DNA from 3 places in the Delftia sp. 11MD genome. Region 1 is predicted to be linked to each of the others. Evidence: predicted binding sites of a transcription regulator. Region 1 holds the regulator's gene; each other region holds the start of a gene.

Evidence for each region. Region 1 encodes FNR, which switches genes on or off when oxygen is low (the NO sensors DNR and NnrR bind a similar motif). Its sites were predicted from a motif close to TTGATNNNNATCAA; they were not measured.
Region 2: a site for FNR is predicted at 3,362-3,375, ahead of ACRSCF_RS27860 (DASS family sodium-coupled anion symporter). Genes of this name have one in related genera too.
Region 3: a site for FNR is predicted at 4,898-4,911, ahead of azu (azurin). Genes of this name have one in related genera too.

Annotation. Positions count from the first base shown of each region.
Region 1 covers NZ_CP194333.1:4,284,688-4,290,780, forward strand. The annotation lists gene ACRSCF_RS19490 (sulfite exporter TauE/SafE family protein) at 1-83, opposite strand, end outside; gene hemN (oxygen-independent coproporphyrinogen III oxidase) at 89-1,471, opposite strand; gene fnr (fumarate/nitrate reduction transcriptional regulator Fnr) at 1,633-2,352, shown strand; gene ACRSCF_RS19505 (hypothetical protein) at 2,434-2,721, opposite strand; gene ACRSCF_RS19510 (FixH family protein) at 2,903-3,217, opposite strand; gene ccoG (cytochrome c oxidase accessory protein CcoG) at 3,275-4,729, opposite strand; gene ccoP (cytochrome-c oxidase, cbb3-type subunit III) at 4,807-5,724, opposite strand; gene ACRSCF_RS19525 (cbb3-type cytochrome oxidase subunit 3) at 5,752-5,889, opposite strand; gene ccoO (cytochrome-c oxidase, cbb3-type subunit II) at 5,901-6,093, opposite strand, start outside.
Region 2 covers NZ_CP194333.1:6,095,559-6,101,651, forward strand. The annotation lists gene ACRSCF_RS27845 (putative FMN-dependent luciferase-like monooxygenase) at 1-406, shown strand, start outside; gene ACRSCF_RS27850 (CMD domain protein) at 403-1,098, shown strand; gene ACRSCF_RS27855 (alkylhydroperoxidase domain protein) at 1,095-1,682, shown strand; gene ACRSCF_RS27860 (DASS family sodium-coupled anion symporter) at 1,695-3,200, opposite strand; gene ACRSCF_RS27865 (hypothetical protein) at 3,495-3,812, shown strand; tRNA gene ACRSCF_RS27870 (tRNA-Met) at 3,895-3,971, opposite strand; gene rplQ (50S ribosomal protein L17) at 3,993-4,385, opposite strand; gene ACRSCF_RS27880 (DNA-directed RNA polymerase subunit alpha) at 4,572-5,570, opposite strand; gene rpsD (30S ribosomal protein S4) at 5,683-6,093, opposite strand, start outside.
Region 3 covers NZ_CP194333.1:2,768,277-2,774,369, reverse strand. The annotation lists gene ACRSCF_RS12520 (DUF4132 domain-containing protein) at 1-229, opposite strand, end outside; gene ACRSCF_RS12515 (DUF4132 domain-containing protein) at 306-3,248, opposite strand; gene ACRSCF_RS12510 (alanyl-tRNA editing protein) at 3,641-4,363, shown strand; gene ACRSCF_RS12505 (hypothetical protein) at 4,418-4,708, opposite strand; gene azu (azurin) at 5,035-5,493, shown strand; gene ACRSCF_RS12495 (hypothetical protein) at 5,664-6,093, opposite strand, start outside.

The sequences.
Region 1 (6,093 bases):
CAGGGCGCGGCGCACATGGCAAGGCAATGGGGCCCGCCGACGAGCCCCATGATCAAAGCGGTCCAGAGCAGCGACAACAGCATGGGGCCTAGATGATCCTCGAAAACCGCGCCCGGTTCTTGTCGGCCTGCAGATATCGGTCAAACAGCATGGCCACGCCACGCACGAAGTACCAGCCCATGGGCGTGACCTGGAATCCCTCGTCGCTGATCTGCACCAGCCCCTTGGCCTGCAGGTCCTGAAGCGCCGCCAGCTCGGGGGCGAAGTACTCGCGAAAGCCCAGCAGCCAGGCCTGCTCCATGGGCTCGAACAGCACGGCGCCCTGGCACATGATGGCCATGATGACGGCGCGCCGCACCAGATCATCGCGCGACAGTGCCAGGCCGCGCACCACGGGCAGGTGGCCGGCGTCGATGGCGTCGTAGTACTCCTCCAGCGTCTTGGCGTTCTGGCTGTAGCTGGCCCCCACCTTGCCGATGGCCGACACGCCCAGCGCAATCAGGTCGCAGTCGGGCTGGGTGCTGTAGCCCTGGAAGTTGCGATGCAGCCGGCCCTGGCGCTTGGCCACGGCCAGCGCGTCCTCGGGCAAGGCGAAGTGGTCCATGCCGACGTAGACATAGCCGCCGTCCATGAAGGCCGCGATGGAGCGCGAGAGCATGGCCAGCTTGTCGGCGCCCTGGGGCAGGTCCTCGGCCGCGATGCGCCGCTGCGGCTTGAAGCGCTCGGGCAGGTGGGCATAGGCATAGAGCGCGATGCGGTCGGGCCGCAGCGCATTGACCTGGGCCAGCGTGCGCTCGAAGGACTCGGGCGTCTGCTTGGGCAGGCCGTAGATCAGGTCCACGTTGATGGAGGCAAAGCCCAGCTGCCGTGCCGCTGCCACCAGCGCGAACACCTGCTCGGCCGGCTGCACGCGGTGCACGGCGATCTGCACCTGTTCGTCGAAGTCCTGCACGCCGAAGCTCAGGCGGTTGAAGCCCAGTTCCTTGAGCACGGCCAGGCGTTCGACGCTGACGGTGCGCGGATCGACCTCGATGGAGTATTCGCCGCCCGGCTCCAGCTTGAAATGCTCGCGCAGCAGGGCAATCAGCGTGCGCAGTTCATCGTCCGAGAAGAAGGTGGGCGTGCCGCCGCCCAGGTGCAGCTGGCTGACGGCCTGGCCCTTGCCGCAATGGGCCGTGTGCAAGGCCATCTCGCGCGCCAGGTAGTCCAGGTAGACGGCCGCGCGATCGTGGTGGCGCGTCACGATCTTGTTGCAGGCGCAGTAGTAGCACAGCGACTCGCAGAACGGCACATGCACATACAGCGACAAAGGCATGGCCCGCGCTGCGGTACTCGATTTGCGGTGCTCAAGTGCCAGGATATAGTCTTCAGCACCGAAAGCCTCCACGAAACGATCGGCCGTGGGGAACGAGGTGTATCGGGGCCCCGGTACGTCGAAGCGACGCAGCAGCTCTGGGGTGACAGCGGTCATGGGTTTTTTCCTCTAATGTCGTCCACTGTGCCGCAGCCCATTGGCCGCGTCCTTGACTCATATCAAGAGTTGTTCGCGGCAGTGCTGCGACAATTTGATCCAACTCATCGCCATCCACGAGGTCACCGCCGGCGCACTGCTGCGCCGCTGATGTTTACTCCATGAACCTTCAGACCATCAAAGCATCCTGTTCCAATTGCAACCTGCGCGAGCTGTGCATGCCCATGGGCCTGGATGCCGAGCAGATGCAGCGCATCGACGACATCGTGGCCACGCGCCGCAAGGTCAAGCGCGGCGGCCTGCTGTTTCGCAACGGTGAGTCCTTCACCTCGCTGTATGCCATCCGCACGGGCTTCTTCAAGACCTGCGTGGCCACCGAGGACGGGCGCGACCAGGTCACGGGCTTTCAGATGGCCGGCGAGATCATCGGCCTGGATGGCATCGTCAACGACCACCACACCTGCGATGCGGTCGCGCTGGAAGACGCCGAGGTCTGCGTCATGCCCTTCGACAAGCTGGAGGACCTGTCGCGCGAGGTCACGGCCCTGCAAAACCATGTGCACAAGGTCATGAGCCGCGAGATCGTGCGCGAGCATGGCGTGATGCTGCTGCTGGGCAGCATGCGTGCCGAGGAGCGCCTGGCCGCCTTCGTGCTCAACCTGGTGCAGCGCCTGCACGCCCGGGGCTTTTCCAAGTCGGAACTGGTGCTGCGCATGACGCGCGAGGAAATCGGCAGCTACCTTGGCCTGAAGCTGGAGACGGTGAGCCGCACCTTCTCGAAGTTTGCCGAGGAAAACATCATCGAGGTGCGCCAGCGCCATCTGCGCATCCTGGACACGGACGCGCTCAAGCGCATCGTCAACAGCCAGCAGTGCCAGTGAGGCCGCAAGGCCCCGCCCCTCGGCAATGAACAAGGCCCGCTGTCGCGGGCCTTGTTCATTGCCATTGCAGTGCACGCAGGTTCAATCGCGCCCCAGGCCCTGCATGGCCAGATTTGGGTCCGGCTCGGAGACCACGCCGTCGTTGAGATCGTGCGTGGAGCGTCCCAGCATGGTGGTCATGAGGCTGGACAGCATGGTCACGCCCCAGAAGGCGAAGAAAGCCAGCGTGTAGATTCCCTGCCGCGACCAGCCCAGGTCGCCGAGCCAGTGCAGCTCCAGCGGGTCCACGAAGGCGAATACCAGCATCTCCATCACGGCGGCGGCCAGAAAGGCCGGCCAGGCAATCCACATCCAGCGTTGGGCCAACATCAGCGATCTCCTTGAGCTGTCGAGGGGTGGCTTTCATTGTGCGCGCCGCCCGCGCACCGTGCCAAGCCCTGCGCACCCTGCACTGCCTGTAGGAAACCCTTGGCCCTCGCGCATGCTGGAGATGCCATCCACCATGCAAAAAGGCCGCGACTGCGGCCTTGTGCACGGCATTTTCCTGCCTTCAGCGGTCCGTGGGATGGTCCTGCGCGGGCGTGGCCGCGTGGTTGCGGCCGGTGACCGCGGGCGCCAGGCTCTTGGGCACTTCGCGCACGCCATCGGCACGCTCGTTGATGGTGATGCCATTGCGGTAATAGTCAGGATCAATCACGGGATCGGCGCCATTGATCGCAATGACGGCCGTGACCACGCCAGCCACCACGACGGCGGCCGGGCCGGCCACCACGAGCCAGACATGGGCGAACTTCCACCAGGGCTTGCCGGCGTCCGGATGCGAAGGGGCCGTGGCGGGCGCGGAGACTGCGGGACTGGAAGACATGGATAACCTCTTTCTTTCAAACAGCCGGCGCAGCCTGGGCGGTGCCGGCCAGACATATCACCGGGGCACCAGGAAGACGGCCTTTTCGGACGCGCGTCCCGCGCCTGAATGCACGGCATCGATATCGAAGAATACGGTGTGCGAGCCCGGCTCGGCGGAACCGTAGGGAATCTGCAGCCGCGCCGCAATGCCGCGCGTCTCGGCCGGGCCGACCTCGACCTCCTGCTCGGACGCCAGCTCCAGCCCGTCGAGGCCATGGGCGCTGATGCGGTAGCGCTGGGCCTGCTCGGTGGCATTCATGATCTGCAGGCGGTAGACATTTTCCAGCTTGCCGCCCGCGACGATGCGCGACAGCGACGCCCGGTCGCGTATCACGTCGACCTTGACCGACTGGCGCAGCGCCAGGCTCACGATCATGGCCATGCTCAGGCCGATCAGCACGGCCGAGTAGACCAGCACGCGCGGACGGAAGATGCGGCGCAGCACCTGGGCCCGCCGCCACAGGCCGGCCATGGCGTTCTGCGTGGTCAGCCGGATGAGGCCGCGCGGATACTCCATCTTGTCCATGATGGAATTGCAGGCGTCTATGCACAGACCGCAGCCTATGCATTCGTACTGCAGGCCGTTGCGGATGTCGATGCCCACGGGGCAGACCTGCACGCACATCTTGCAGTCGATACAGTCGCCCAAGCCCTGGGCCTTGTAGTCCACCTTCTTGGTGCGCGGCGCGCGCGGCTCGCCCCGGCCCGTGTCGTAGCTGACGATCATGGTGTCGCGGTCGAACATGGCGCTCTGAAAGCGCGCATAGGGGCACATGTACTTGCAGACCTGCTCGCGCATGTAGCCGGCGTTGCCATAGGTGGCGAAGCCGTAGAACAGCACCCAGAAGACCTGCCAGCTGCCCTGCAGCGCCAGCAGCTCGCCGCCCAGCTCGCGGATGGGCACGAAGTAGCCCACGAAGGTGAAGCCGGTCCACAGGGCAATGGCAATCCACAGCAACTGCTTGAGCGACTTCTTCCAGAGCTTTTCAAAGGTCCAGCCGTTCTTGTCCAGGCGCATGCGCGCGCTGCGGTCGCCCTCGACCTTGCGCTCCACCCACATGAAGATTTCGGTGTAGACCGTCTGCGGGCAGGAAAAGCCGCACCACAGGCGACCGGCCACGGCCGTGAACAGGAACAGCGCCAGCGCCGAAATGATCAGCAGGCCCGCCAGGTAGATGAAATCCTGCGGGTACAGCACCAGCCCGAACAGGTAAAAGCGCCGCGCCCCCAGGTCGAACAGCACCATCTGGCGCTGCCCCCATTCCAGCCAGGGCAGGCCATAGAAAACCAGTTGGGTGAGAAACACCAGAGCCCATCGCCAGCGTGCGAAGACACCGCTGATGGAGCGCGGGTAGACCTTCTTCTCGGACTCGAACATCGACACCAGCTGGCCCGGGTCCGGGTCGGCAGGCGTGATCGGAATGACTTTGCGGGGAGGCTTCCCGGCATCATCCCCGTTCTCGGGCTTCATGGTGGGTTCCTTGGTTTTTTGGAATATCTGAAAACTCAAAAGGCAAAAAGGCGGCGCCGCAGCGCCGCCCCCTGTCCTTATTGACGGACTGCGCCGTCTTTGTGCGACATGCCCCAGACATAGGAGGCAAGCACCGCGATCTGCGCCTCGGTCAGCTTGTCCTTCTGGGCAGGCATCTCGTTGTGCTTGCCGTTGTTGATCATGGCCGTGATGGCGGCCTCGCCCCAGCCGTGCAGCCAGATGTCATCGGTCAGGTTGGGCGCGCCCAGGGCCTGGTTGCCCTTGCCGTCCATGCCATGGCAGGCGGCGCAGGCCGTGAACTTGGACTTGCCCAGCGAAGCCTTGAGCGAGTCGTGCGGGCTGCCCGACAGGCTCAGCACATAGTGCGAGAGGTTGCGCACATCGTCGGGCGTGCCGACGGCAGCGGCCATGGGCGGCATGATGCCGATGCGGCCCGCCGTGATGGTTTCCCTGATCTTGTCGGGCGTGCCGCCATGCAGCCAGTCGCCATCGGTCAGGTTGGGGAAGCTCTTGCCGCCGCGTGCATCCGAGCCGTGGCACTGCGCGCAGTTGTTCATGAACAGGCGCTCGCCGATGGCCATGGCCTGGGGGTCCTTGGCCATGTCTTCGGTGCTCATGCTCGTGAACTTGGCGTACAGCGGCTCCAGGTCCGCGCGGGCCTTGGCCATCTCGTTTTCATAGGCGCCCAGCTGCGTCCAGCCCAGCTTGCCCGCGAACGAGCCCAGGCCCGGATAGGCCGCCAGGTAGGCGAAGCCGAACACCGAGGTGATGATGAACAGCCACATCCACCACTTGGGCATGGGGTTGTTCAGCTCGCGCAGGTCCTCGTCCCAGACGTGGCCCGTGGTGTTGTCGGCCGAGGGGACCACCTTCTTGCGTGCGGTGAGATACAGCAGCAGCAGGCAGCCGATGATGCCGCCCAGCGTGATCGCCGTGACATAGATCGACCAGAAGTTGTTTACGAAATCGCTCATGGGAAGTTCTCGTTCTGGTGGAGGGACTCAGTCTTGCTCGAACGGCAGCTGGGCGGCCTCTTCGAAACGGGCCTGGTTGCGGCGGGCGAACGCCCACCACCAGATACCGATGAAGCAGGCCAGAGAGGCCAGCGTGGCCACGATGCGCATGGTGGTGATGTCCATGTCGCTCTCCTTTACTTGACCGAACGGCCCAGCACCTGCAGGTAGGCGATGACGGCGTCCATTTCCGTCTTGCCCTTGACCTGCTCGGCGGCGCCGCTGATTTCCTCGTCGCTGTAGGGCACGCCCACCTTGCGCAGCGCGCTCATGTGCTGGGCGACCACGGTGTCATCCACCTTGTTCTTCTCCAGCCAGGAGTAGGCAGGC
Region 2 (6,093 bases), 1.8 Mb from region 1:
CATCCTGGGCTCGCGCACGCTGTTCGTGGCCGACCGCCGCGACGATGCGCTGCGCTGGGCCGAGGCCGGCCTGCGCCGCGTGGCCCGGCGCCATGCCGCCCAGCCCTCGCAGTGGGCGGCCCGCGTCGATCCGCAGGCGCCGCTGGCCGATCTCATCGCCGCCTACGACGTGCATGTGGGCACGCCCGACGAGGTCATCGCCTCGCTGCGCGCCGACACGGCGCTGGCGCGCGTGAGCGACATCGTCTTCCAGGTGCATTCCATCGACCCGCCGCACGACGCCATCCTGCGCTCCATCGAGCTGACGGCCGCCCATGTGGCGCCAGCCCTGGGCTGGCGCCGTGCAGATCTGCAGGCACCCTCTTCCCTCCCCGCAGCCCGGGCCGGACTGCTGCAAGCCGCATGACCATGAACACCACCGTACAGCCCCGTTTTCCGGACGACGTCATCGACCACCTCGCCGGCATCACCCCCGGCAGCGCCCCGGACCGCGTGCGCCGCCACCGCACCGAGGCGCGCACGCAGGCCCAGCAAAGCTTTGCCGCCCTGTTCACGCCCGCCGAGCCCGTGCCCGGCACGGTCTCGCTGCGCGAGCGGCTGGCCCTGGCCGCCTTCACGGCCGGGCTGCATGGCGAGCCGCGCAGCGCCGCCTTCTATGCGAAGGCGCTGGCGGTCGAAGATGCGGAACTGGCTGCCGCCGTGGCATCCGAAGTCGTGCGGGGCCGTGCACAAAGCCTTCAGCCCGGCAGCGGCCCGCACGGGCCGTACGGCAGCTACCCCGCAGGCCCGCTGAGCCGCGAGGACCAGAGCGGCCCCGCCTATGCCGTGGACCCGGCCCATGCCGCGCTGCTGGGCGCGCGCCTGGCCGCGGCGCTGGCCCATGCGCACCTGCTGGCCTACCACCCGCGCGACGCCAGCGCCGGGGCCCTGCAGGCGCTGCAACAGGCGGGCTGGAGCGAGACGGACATCGTCATCGTGTCCCAGCTGGCGTCCTTCCTGTCCTTCCAGATCCGCGTGGTGGCGGGGCTGCGCGTGCTGGCTGCACGCCCCGCGCCCCCGGCCGCCCATCAACCCACCACCCTGCAAGCCCAGCCATGACCTCAACGAACTCCGCCGCTCCCCAGGTCTTCACCCAGGAACAGCTCGACTGGCTGCCATGGATTGAGCCGCTGGACGAAAGCGAGCTGACCGAACGCCACCATGCAGGCCTGGTCGATGCCTCACGCGCGCAGTCGCCCTACTTCCGCCTGCTGGCGCGCGACCCCGACACGCTGGGCGCACGCACGCGCACCGACAAGGACATCTTCTACAACCCCGACGCCGGCCTGCCGCGTGCCGAGCGGGAGCTGGCGGCCGCTGCCACCTCGCGCGCCAATGGCTGCATCTACTGCGCCTCGGTCCATGCGCGCTTTGCCACGCACTTCTCGCGCCGGGGCGGCGACGTGCAGCGCCTGCTCGACGAAGGCCCGGGCACGGACCTGGGACCGCGCTGGAACGCCATCGTCACGGCGGCCGTGGCGCTGACCCAGACGCCGCCTGCGCTGGAGCCCGCCCACATCGATGCGCTGCGCGCCGCCGGCCTGGACGATGCCGCCATCTCCGATGTGCTGCACGGCACGGCCTTCTTCAACTGGGCCAACCGGCTCATGCTGTCGCTGGGCGAGCCACGGACCACCGCATGAGGGCTTTCGCCCTCACCACAGGCCCAGCAGCTTCCACCAGGCGCTGCCGACCACGGCAAAGACCAGCAGCTCGATCACGCACATGGCCGCGCCCACGCGCCACCAGTTGCCCAGCGTGACATAGCCGCTTCCGAAGATGATGGGCGAAGTGCCGGTGGCGTAGTGGGTCAGCGTCATCATGACGGCCGAGCCGGCCGTCATCATCAGCATGAAGGGCACGACATAGTCGGCAGGAATCAGCTGGGCGCCCACGGTCAGGAACGCCAGCATCATGGCGCTGATGTGGGCCGTGGTGCTGGCGAACAGGTAATGCGAGAACACGAACACGCCCACCAGGATGGCCGCCACCGGCAGCCAGTCCAGGCCGCTGGCGACGATGGCGTTCTTCATACCCACGGCAAACCAGGACACCACGCCCAGCTTGTTGAGCTGCTCGGCCAGCATGACCAGGGCGCCGAACCACACCAGCGTGTCCCAGGCGCTTTTCTCGGACAGCACGTCATCCCAGTCGATGGTGCCCGTGATGATCAGCACGAACAGGCCCAGGAAGGCGACCACCGTCGGGTCCAGCGTGAAGGCAGGCCCGAACAGCATCTGCGGCACGTTGGCCCACAGCAGCAGCATCAGGCCGAAGGTGCCCAGCATCACGCGCTCCTTGCCCGACAGCGGCCCCATGCGTGCCATCTCGCTGCGCGCGTACTCCACGGCATTGGGCGTGGCCTTGAGTTCGGGAGGCGACAGCAGGTAGATCACCAGCGGCATCAGCAGCAGGCACAGCAGGCCCGGCAGCAGCATGTACAGCGCCCAGGTGGTCCAGCTCAGGTGCAGGGCCTGGCCCGTGGCCTTGGCCACGAAGTCCACCACCAGCGGATTGGGCGCCGTGGCGGTCAGGAACATGGCCGACGTGATGGGATTGGCGTGGTAGTTGACCAGGGCCAGATAGGTGCCCACCTTGCCCTGCGTACCCTTGGCCGGGTCCGACTCGAAGGCATTGGCGATGGACTTCATGATCGGGTGCACGATACCGCCGCCGCGCGCCGTGTTGCTGGGCGTGAACGGTGCCAGCACCAGCTCGCAGATCGCCAGGCCGTAGCCGATGCCGATGGTCCGCTTGCCCAGCAGCGCGATGAACATCAGTCCGATGCGGTTGCCCAGCCCCGTCTTCTTGAGGCCGCGCGAGATCAGGATGGCCACCACGATCAACCATATCAGCGGGCTGGAAAAGCTGCTCAGCGCATCGGTGACTGCGCCCTTGGACGAGCCTGACGTGACCTGGGACAGCGAGACGATCACGATGGCCATCAAGGCCATCACGCCAATGGGCATGACCTTGAGGATGATGGCCACGATGGTGGTCAGGAAAATGGCCACCAGCTGCCAGGCCTTGGGCGTCAGCCCCTCGGGCACGGGCACCAGCAGCAGCCCGAACAGCACGGCGGTGGCGATCAGCGCCGGCACCAGCCGGAACGGCACGGCCGACTTGAAGTAGCGGAACAGCGAGGCAATCTTCTCGAGCATGTGGATCCTTTGCGTTGCCGGAGCGGCGCCGAGAGAGCATGGCCTGCCGGGAGCAAAAGCCCACCAGCCTGCACGGGCACTGGCGGCCGCGCCGCATGACTGACATCATGATGCAGTGCAGCATGAGCCCGGCTTCCAGCGGGCGCCTGCGCCACCGAAGTTTGACAGGCATCAAGGCCGGGCCAGTAAGCCTGGCGACCCAGGCCACCGAGCCCCGCTCACATGACAGCATCCCCAGACCGGGTGCCTTTCGCCCCGGTGTACCCATGCAGTGAAAAAAGGAGAAAAGCCGACATGCCAGCCAATCGATTCTTGCCCGAGGAATGGGAATGCCGGCTCCAGGAGATCGACCTGGAGATCGCCCGCCACGCCGTCATCTGCAAGATCCCGCTGCTGCAGGCCGGCGTGGTGGAGCGCGTGCTGGCCGATGACGCCAGCGTCTGCGGCGGCGACCACGAGGCCGCTTTCAAGACCCTGCGCGGCCTCTTGTACATGCACTACACCGAGCTGCTGCACATCAGCGAGGTGCTCAGCCCCGATGCCGCCCAGGAAATCGCCCACCGCGTGCGCCTGCGGCTGGGCCAGCGCATCGGCAACCAGCTGGGCGGCTGATGCCGGGCTGTCTGCCTGGCCTTTGCCCTGGCGCGAGGGCATGAAAAAAGGGCTACGACAGTTGTCGTAGCCCTTTTCAATTTGGTTGCGCGAGAAGGATTTGAACCTCCGACCTTTGGGTTATGAGCCCAACGAGCTACCAGACTGCTCCATCGCGCGGTATTCCAAAATTATAGCAGATTATTCAGCTGCCTTGGCTTCGGCGGCGCCTTCTTCAGCGCGCTCGACCAGTTCCACGAAGGCCATGGGGGCGTTGTCGCCCACGCGGAAGCCCATCTTCAGGATACGGGTGTAGCCACCAGGACGCTTTGCGAAGCGGGGGCCCAGCTCGTTGAAGAGCTTGGTCACGCTGTCGCGGTCGCGCAGGCGGTCGAATGCCAGGCGGCGGTTGGCAACGGTGTCGACCTTGGCCAGGGTGATCATGGGCTCGATCACGCGGCGCAGTTCCTTGGCCTTGGGAACGGTGGTCTTGATGGCTTCGTGCTCGATGAGCGAATTCATCATGTTCTTCAGCATCGCCAGGCGGTGCGAAGAGGTGCGATTGAGTTTGCGGAGGCCGTGACCGTGACGCATGGTGCTTTATTCCTAAAATATGTAATTAGGGCTTGCGCAAACAAGGATGCAAGCCTGGACCCGTTACCGGATCTGCAGCTTGCCTCAACCGAATTTGCGCAAGTTGTTGATTAATTCGGGCAGCCGTATCAGGTACTGCCCGAGGCACTGAGGCTCTCCAAAAAGGAGAGCCCGCAATTATAGTGCTTAGCGCTTTTCCAGGCCAGCAGGCGGCCAGTTCTCCAGCTTCATGCCCAGCGTCAGACCGCGGGAAGCCAGGACTTCCTTGATCTCGTTGAGCGACTTGCGACCCAGGTTGGGGGTCTTGAGCAGCTCGTTTTCGGTACGCTGGATCAGGTCGCCGATGTAGTAGATGTTCTCTGCCTTGAGGCAGTTGGCCGAACGCACGGTGAGTTCCAGCTCGTCCACGGGACGCAGCAAGATGGGATCAAAGGCGGTTGCGGCACCACGGCCACCGGCCGGAGCATCGAAGACGCTGGCGATATCGCCGCCGTCCAGCTGAGCGAACACGGCGAGCTGTTCCACCAGGATCTTGGCGGAGGCGCGCACGGCGTCCTCGGCAGTGATCGCACCATTGGTTTCGATCTCCACCACCAGCTTGTCGAGGTCGGTGCGTTGTTCAACGCGGGCCGATTCGACGGCGTAGCTCACGCGCTTGACGGGCGAGAACGAAGCGTCCAGCACGATACGGCCGATCGACTTCGTGGACTCGTCGCCATAGCGGCGCACATTGCCGGGCACATAGCCGCGGCCCTTCTCGACCTTGATCTGCATGTCCAGCTTGCCGCCTTGCGACAGGTTGGCGATGACATGATCAGGGTTGATGATTTCCACGTCGTGGGGCGTCTGGATGTCGCGCGCCGTCACGACGCCTTCGCCATCCTTGCGCAGGGAGAGCGTGACCTCGTCGCGGTTGTGCAGCTTGAACACCACACCCTTGAGGTTCAGCAGGATGTTGACCACATCTTCCTGGACACCGTCAATGGACGAGTACTCGTGCAACACACCAGCAATCGTCACTTCCGTCGCTGCGTAACCCACCATGGACGAGAGCAGGACACGGCGCAGGGCATTGCCCAGCGTATGGCCGTAGCCACGCTCAAACGGCTCCAGAACAACTTTGGCGCGATTGTGGCCAAGCTGCTCGACATTGATCGTCTTGGGCTTCAGCAAATTGGTTTGCATGCAGACTTCCTCTCAATACCCCCGGCTCGTTACACCGGTAAGGCTGGTGAAGCACCCCAGCGCGATGCCTCGCGGCTGGGGGACGGTTTTACAGAAATGTCGCTGCGCGGAATTAACGCGAGTACAACTCAACGATCAGGGATTCGTTGATGTCTGCACCGAACTCGTCGCGGTCAGGCGACTTCTTGAACGTGCCTTCAACCTTGTCGGCCGACACTTCCACCCATGCGGGGAAACCGACTTGACCAGCCAGTTGCAGGGCTTCGACGATGCGGGCCTGCTTCTTGGACTTTTCACGCACGGCGACCACGTCACCCACCTTCACCATGTAGGAAGGGATGTTGACGGATTGGCCGTTGACCGTGATGGCCTTGTGCGACACCAGCTGACGCGCTTCCGAGCGGGTCGAGCCGAAGCCCATGCGGTACACCACGTTGTCCAGACGCGACTCCAGCAGCGACAGCAGATTGGCACCGGTGTTGCCCTTCTTCTTGTCGGCGGCTTCGAAGTAGCGGCGGAATTG
Region 3 (6,093 bases), 1.5 Mb from region 1:
CGTGGTCACGCTGCCAGGGCGCATGCTCGCCGGGCAGCTGGCGCAACCGCTCCTGGCACAGGCTGCTGCTGTCGCGCAGGAAGTCCGCCACCTCGGCATCACGCCCCTGGGCCAGGCGCTTTGCCAGTTCGGCGGCAAAGGCCGGCATGCCCTCGCGCCCGGCCGGCGCGGCCGTGTGCAGTTCGTACAAAGCCTGCAGGGGAAGCGCTGCTGTCTCGTTGTTGCTCATGGTCTGTGGAGTCTTCGGTGATGGGCGATCAGCCGGCCAACGTTTCAAGGGAGCAAAGGTTCACAAAGACAAGGGCTCAGGCAGCCGCCTTGGCCGCCAGGGCCAGCCACTGGCCTTGCAGCGTGGCCAGCAGCGGCTTGGGCAGCCGCGCCGGGTCGGCGCTGGCCCCGTAACCCTTGCTCAGGTCGTGCACGCGCAGGCCTTCCACGGCCACGGGCAGGCCCAGGTCCAGGTAGGGCGGGAAATAGCCGTGCGACAGCTCCAGGCTCAGCTCCAGCGCGGGCAGGCGCCACACATGCTCGTTGATGCTGGGGCCATCGCCCACGGGGCCGGGCCGGTAGCCGAACTTCTTGAGCATGGCGCCGAGCTGCTCCTGCGCCAGCGTGATCGGCGCGGGCGGCAGCAGCATGCCGTTCTTGAACTGGCTTGGCGCGGGCTGCTCGGCGCAGGCGCCCAGCTGGTCGACCAGGGGCTCCAGCTCATAGTCGGCCATGTAGGCCTGCCAGGCCTCGCGCTCGCCGGGCTGGGCCGTGGCCGGGTGCCAGAGGCTGATGCTGCAGCCTGCCGGCAGGGCCACGGTTTCATCCTCCACATCGACCAGCGAGAAATCCTCGGCCAGGCGGAAGCTGGTGCGCGCCAGGCCCGGCGCATCCTCTGCGCGCCAGATCAGGCTGCGCCCCACGATGCGCAGCAGCGGGTGGGCCACGAACAGCCGCTGCCAGCGATCCAATGGCCAGCGCTTGCCGCTGACCAGGGCCGCCAGCATGCGCGGCGCCTGCTGCTTGACCACGGTCTTGAGGCTGGTGGCCAGGGTCTTGAGCTGCGCGGTGGCCGCCTCCCATTCGGGCTTGAGCGCCTCGTCCTTGACCGCAGGAATGGTCTTGCTGGCCTTGTTTTTGTCGTTGAGGACGCGCAGGCTCAGATCGCCCTGCAGCTCCACGCGGTAGCTGTGCGGCCCGACCGTGACCGTCAGGCCCTGGCCCAGGCCGAAGTCGGGGGTCAGCTCGTCGAAGAGCTCGGGCACGCTCATCTTGCGGCGGGCAGCGGCGGCACGCAGGGCGCTGCGCGCCGTGCGCTGCACCTGGTCCTTGAGCGAGCGCGATTCGGAGATCTCCTGCACGCGCAGCAGAGCGTAGAGGCTGTCCACCTCGCCCAGATGCTCGACAGCGGCGGCCGCGCGCTGCAGGCGCGGGCGGTTCCAGGCCTGGACGGCGGCCACCAGCGCATCGACCACGCGGTCATCGGCATGGCCGGGCAGCAGCCTGAGCGCCCAGCGCTGCTTGGGTTCGCCCTCGGAAGCAATCCATTGCTGCACCAGGGCCAGCGCCAGGCGGGCACGGTTGTCGGCCGGAATGCGCGCCAGCAGCTCGCCGGCCAGCGGCGGCAGGCCGCCTTCGGCAATGGCGGACACATGCAGCAGCACGCGGGCCGCGTGCTCGGACAGCGGCGCGCACAGCGCCAGCAGCTCGGGCGTGTCGAAGGGCTTGATGGCCGCGCTCAGGCGCTTGATGGAGGCGAGCTGGGCTTCCAGGTCCACACCGCCAGCGGCAGACGCTGGCGATGCGGCATCCGCCTGGCTTTCTTCCGATGCCGAGGCGCCCTGCCCGGTCAGGCCCAATTGGTTCAGCCGCTGCTGCACGCTGCTGGCCGAGGCCGCATCCAGCTTGCCGCCGGCCAGCAACTGCGCCAGCAAGGGACCGACGGCGGGGTCGGGGTGGGCCAGCAGCACGTCGCGGCAGGTCAGCAGCAGGTTCTTGGGCGGCTTGTTCAGCCAGCCGGCATCCACCAAGCTGGCCAGCGGAATATGGGCGGCCAGGCCGGCCATGGCGGCGCGCAGGCCCTTGGCGCTGCTGCCTGCGATGAGCGGGGTCAAGGTGGGCAGCGTGGCCTTCAGGCTGGCGGTGTCGAACGCGGGCAGCACATTGACCAGGTCCTTGACAGGCACCTCGGCCAGATCGGTCGGTCGGCGGGTCACCAGTTCGCGGATCGCGCTGCGGTAGCGGCGCAGCTCGTCCTCGCGGTCGCAGTGCTGGGCAATGGCCGGCAGCAGCAGGGGCAGCAAGGCGGCATCGTCCTGCTTCATGACATGCATGGCCAGCGCCAGGCTGATCCGATAGCCGCCGTTCTCACGCAGCTGCCTGGCAAAGGGCGCGGGATCCTCGGCCACCAGGCGGTCCAGCAGCTGCAGCGCACGGGTACGCTCCCCGCCCTGGGCATGGCCCAATTGGCCCATCAGGGTGCCCGCCAGTTCCTCACGCCGTGGGGCATCTGCGCTGGCCCAGCGCTGCTCTATCAGGTCCGGTTCGCCTATGTAGGTCTGGTCATACAGCTCGGGATGCGCGGCAAAGAAGCCCATCCAGGACTTCCAGCCCTGCCCCTTGGGCTGCTTGGGTTGGCGCTCTTCGCGGTAGTGCACTATCACATCGGCGAACAGCTTGCCGCCCACGGCGGCGTAGCGCTGCAGGTCGGCATCGTTCAGCTGGGCGATCAGCCGCTTCCAGGGCGCGTGGTACTCGGTGTCGGGCTTGTACTCACCTTCCTTGCGCAGGGCCAGCGTCCAGTCCAGCGTGGCCGTCACTTCCTCGTAGGGCATGCCTGGATAGCAGAGCCAGGGCACCAGGTTGCCCAGCACCATGCCTATGCCTTTGAAGACCGGCAGATCCGCGCTGCGGGCATGGGCCAGCCATTGCTCGGCCATCACGCGCACTTCGGCGGCCACCTTGGCATTGGTCAGCTTCTCGCTGAGCCCTGCCGGCGCATGGCCGCGCGGCACCGTGAGCCGTGCCAGGGCCAGCCAGCGCTCACCGTCATGTGTCCAGGGCGATTCGCTGCTGTTCAGGCGCCCCAGCATGTAAAGGCAGCGCTCCTCGCAATCACGCAGGAAAACCTGCACCTCATCGGCCCGCCCGTCATGAAGCCGGGCATCAAGTTCGGCGGCAAAGGCCTCTTCGCTGAGGCCTTCGTCCAGCCGGTCATAGAGATCGCTCAGGGAAGCTGCGTGAAGATCGGTAGTGCTCATAAAGATGAGGAGATGAACAATGTGGGCAGCCGCAAACCGGGGCCTGCCGGGATGGAGACGGGGGTGGAGCCTGCACGGGATGGACGCAAAGGTTCTTGATCCATTCGGACAGTTCCTCGGAAAACTCACAGATTCATGCCCTGCGTATGTCGTCAGCTTCGGAAAAATCTGTAGCGCCGTCGGCAAGGAATGCGCCATTGTTCAGCGGCACGCGCGCGGCGCGGGCGCCGATCTTGTCAGGTCGCGGACCCGGGCACTTGACAGGCTGTCAAGCAGCCGACTGCCACCGCTGCGGGCCATGGACTGTACTGGGGACTTTTCGCCCAGGCGTACTGCCCGGCCCCGCCATGCCGCCGATACCATGGACCGCGACATGACCCCGGAGACACCCCATGCCCATGCCCCTGTCCCAGACGCACAAGCTCTTTGACGACGACGCCTACCTGGACCGCTGCGAAGCCACCGTGATCGCGGTCAGCCCCGAAGGCATCGAGCTGGATGCCACGGTCTGCTATGCCCGCAGCGGCGGCCAGGCCGGAGACACCGGCACGCTGATCCTGGCCGACGGACGCAGCCTGGCGGTCATCGACACCGTCTATGCCGATGACCGCCAGCGCATCCTGCATGTGCTGCAGACCGATGCGCCGCCCCAGGTCGGCGAGCGCGTGCAGGTAGCCATCGACTGGGACAGGCGCCACCGTCTGATGCGCCTGCACACCTGCCTGCACCTGCTGGGCGTGCTGGTGCCCGTGCCCGTGACGGGCTGCAGCATCTCGCCGGACTCGGCACGCCTGGATTTCGACCTGCCTGAATCCACGCTGGACAAGGCCGATCTGACGGAGCGCCTGAACGCCCTGATCGCCGCCAGCCATGCCGTGAACGTGGACCGCATCACGCCCGAGCAATTGGCCGCCCAGCCCGACCTGGTACGCACCGCAGGCGCGGCGCCCCCGGGCGGCACGGCGACGATCCGCATCATCGACATCCCCGGCCTGGACCGCCAGCCCTGCGGCGGCACGCATGTGCGCAGCACGGCCGAGATCGGCACGGTGGCCGTCACCAAGATCGAGAAGAAAAGCCGCACCAACCGGCGCGTGGTCGTGCAGTTCGCCTGAGGCCTGCCAGACCTGCCAGACCTGCCTGGCCTGCCTTGGCTGCCGCCCCGCGCCTCAGGACATCCAGGACCTGGGCGCCGAGGGGCCACCCGGCTCACGGGACCCCTCGCCGCCCGGAGCCACCCCTTCTGGCTGGCTGCCGGACTTTCGCATCAGCTGCAGGATCTGATCGAGCTTGTCCTGCTCGACGGCGATCGAGTGCAGCCTGAACAGCACGTACGGAATGAGGACGCTGGCACAGGCCATGCCCGCCAGCGCCGTCTGTTGCTGGGAGCTGTCGACGAAGAACGCCGTCAGCAGAAAGATGGCGCCAATGACAGCGCCTATGAAAACAATCACTCTCATAAACCCCCTCTATGTTCCGCAATCGTACCCAAATGTGACTGAGGTGAGTAGAGGCATGCGAGCTGTGGGGTTGCCCGTCGCCAAAAGACGACGGACGGCAAGTGATTCCCGGCGACAGCCACCGCGCATACCCTGCCGGCGTGACGCCATACCGCATGCTTGGAGCGCAGGTCTTCGAACTGTTTTGACTTGATTCAAATCAACCCGCCCTCCCCCATCCTGTCTATGCTGGAGGCAGCCATACAAAGCATCCATGGCGACAGACCGCCTGCCGGTCCATGGCCACCGGATGCCAGCCACCTCACCCGCTTTTCAAGGAGAAAACAATGGCAATGCAATGGAAACCCGTCCTCTTGGCCCTCGCAATGACTGCCGTCGCCGCGCCTGTGCTGGCCGCCGACTGCGCCGTCGAGATCGAAGGCAATGACGCCATGCAGTTCAACAAGCCCACCATCAGCGTGCCCGCCAGCTGCAAGCAGTTCACGGTCAAGCTCAAGCACGTGGGCAAGCTGCCCAAGACGGCCATGGGCCACAACTGGGTACTGAGCAAGACGGCCGACCTGCAGCCCGTGGCCAATGACGGCATCGCCGCCGGCGCCGCCAAGGACTTCGTGAAGGACAAGGACGCCCGCGTGATCGCCCACACCAAGGTGATCGGCGGCGGCGAGACCGACTCCGTGACCTTCTCCACCGCTGCCCTGAAGGCGGGCGAGGCCTACAGCTACTTTTGCTCCTTCCCCGGCCATTCCGCGCTGATGAAGGGCACGCTGACGCTGGCCAAGTAAGCCGGCGATCTGCCTTGGCCCGGGACCTTGCGCCCCGCGCCCTACCCGGCGGCACTTCGGTGCCGCTTGTCGTTTCCGCCCCTCACATTTGCGGGACCGGGCAAGCCACGCTTGCCTGGCCTGCCGGTCCCTGCCGATGCATGCCGATCCGTGCCGTTGTGCGCTGCCTCTCAGTGCCGGCTGGCGGTCCTGCCGTGCGGGCGGCCCTGCATTTCCATGCAACCCTTTTGCATCAGGCGCAGCAGCAGCTGGGTCCAGCTGGCGTCGGCCCATTTGGTGCTTTCCAGCACCAGGGACCGTGCCGACTGCAGGCCGTCGCCGGGCTGCAGCTCCACGCGGAAACTGCCGCGTTCACGCTGGGACGTGACGGCCACCACGCTGCCCAGCAGGGCGATATCGAGGGAAGGGCGCGGGCCTTGCGGGCCGTCCAGGTCCACGCGCAGCACGCAGCCGGGGCGAAGTTCGTAGGTCCAGCGGTGGTCGGCATGGCCGGCCGCGCCCATGGCGTTCATTTCGGCAAGCCGCTGCTCCTGCGTCATGTCGTAGGGGCTGATGATGGGCGCCTGCTGCTGCGGGTAGCCCTGCACGCCGTCCAGGCAG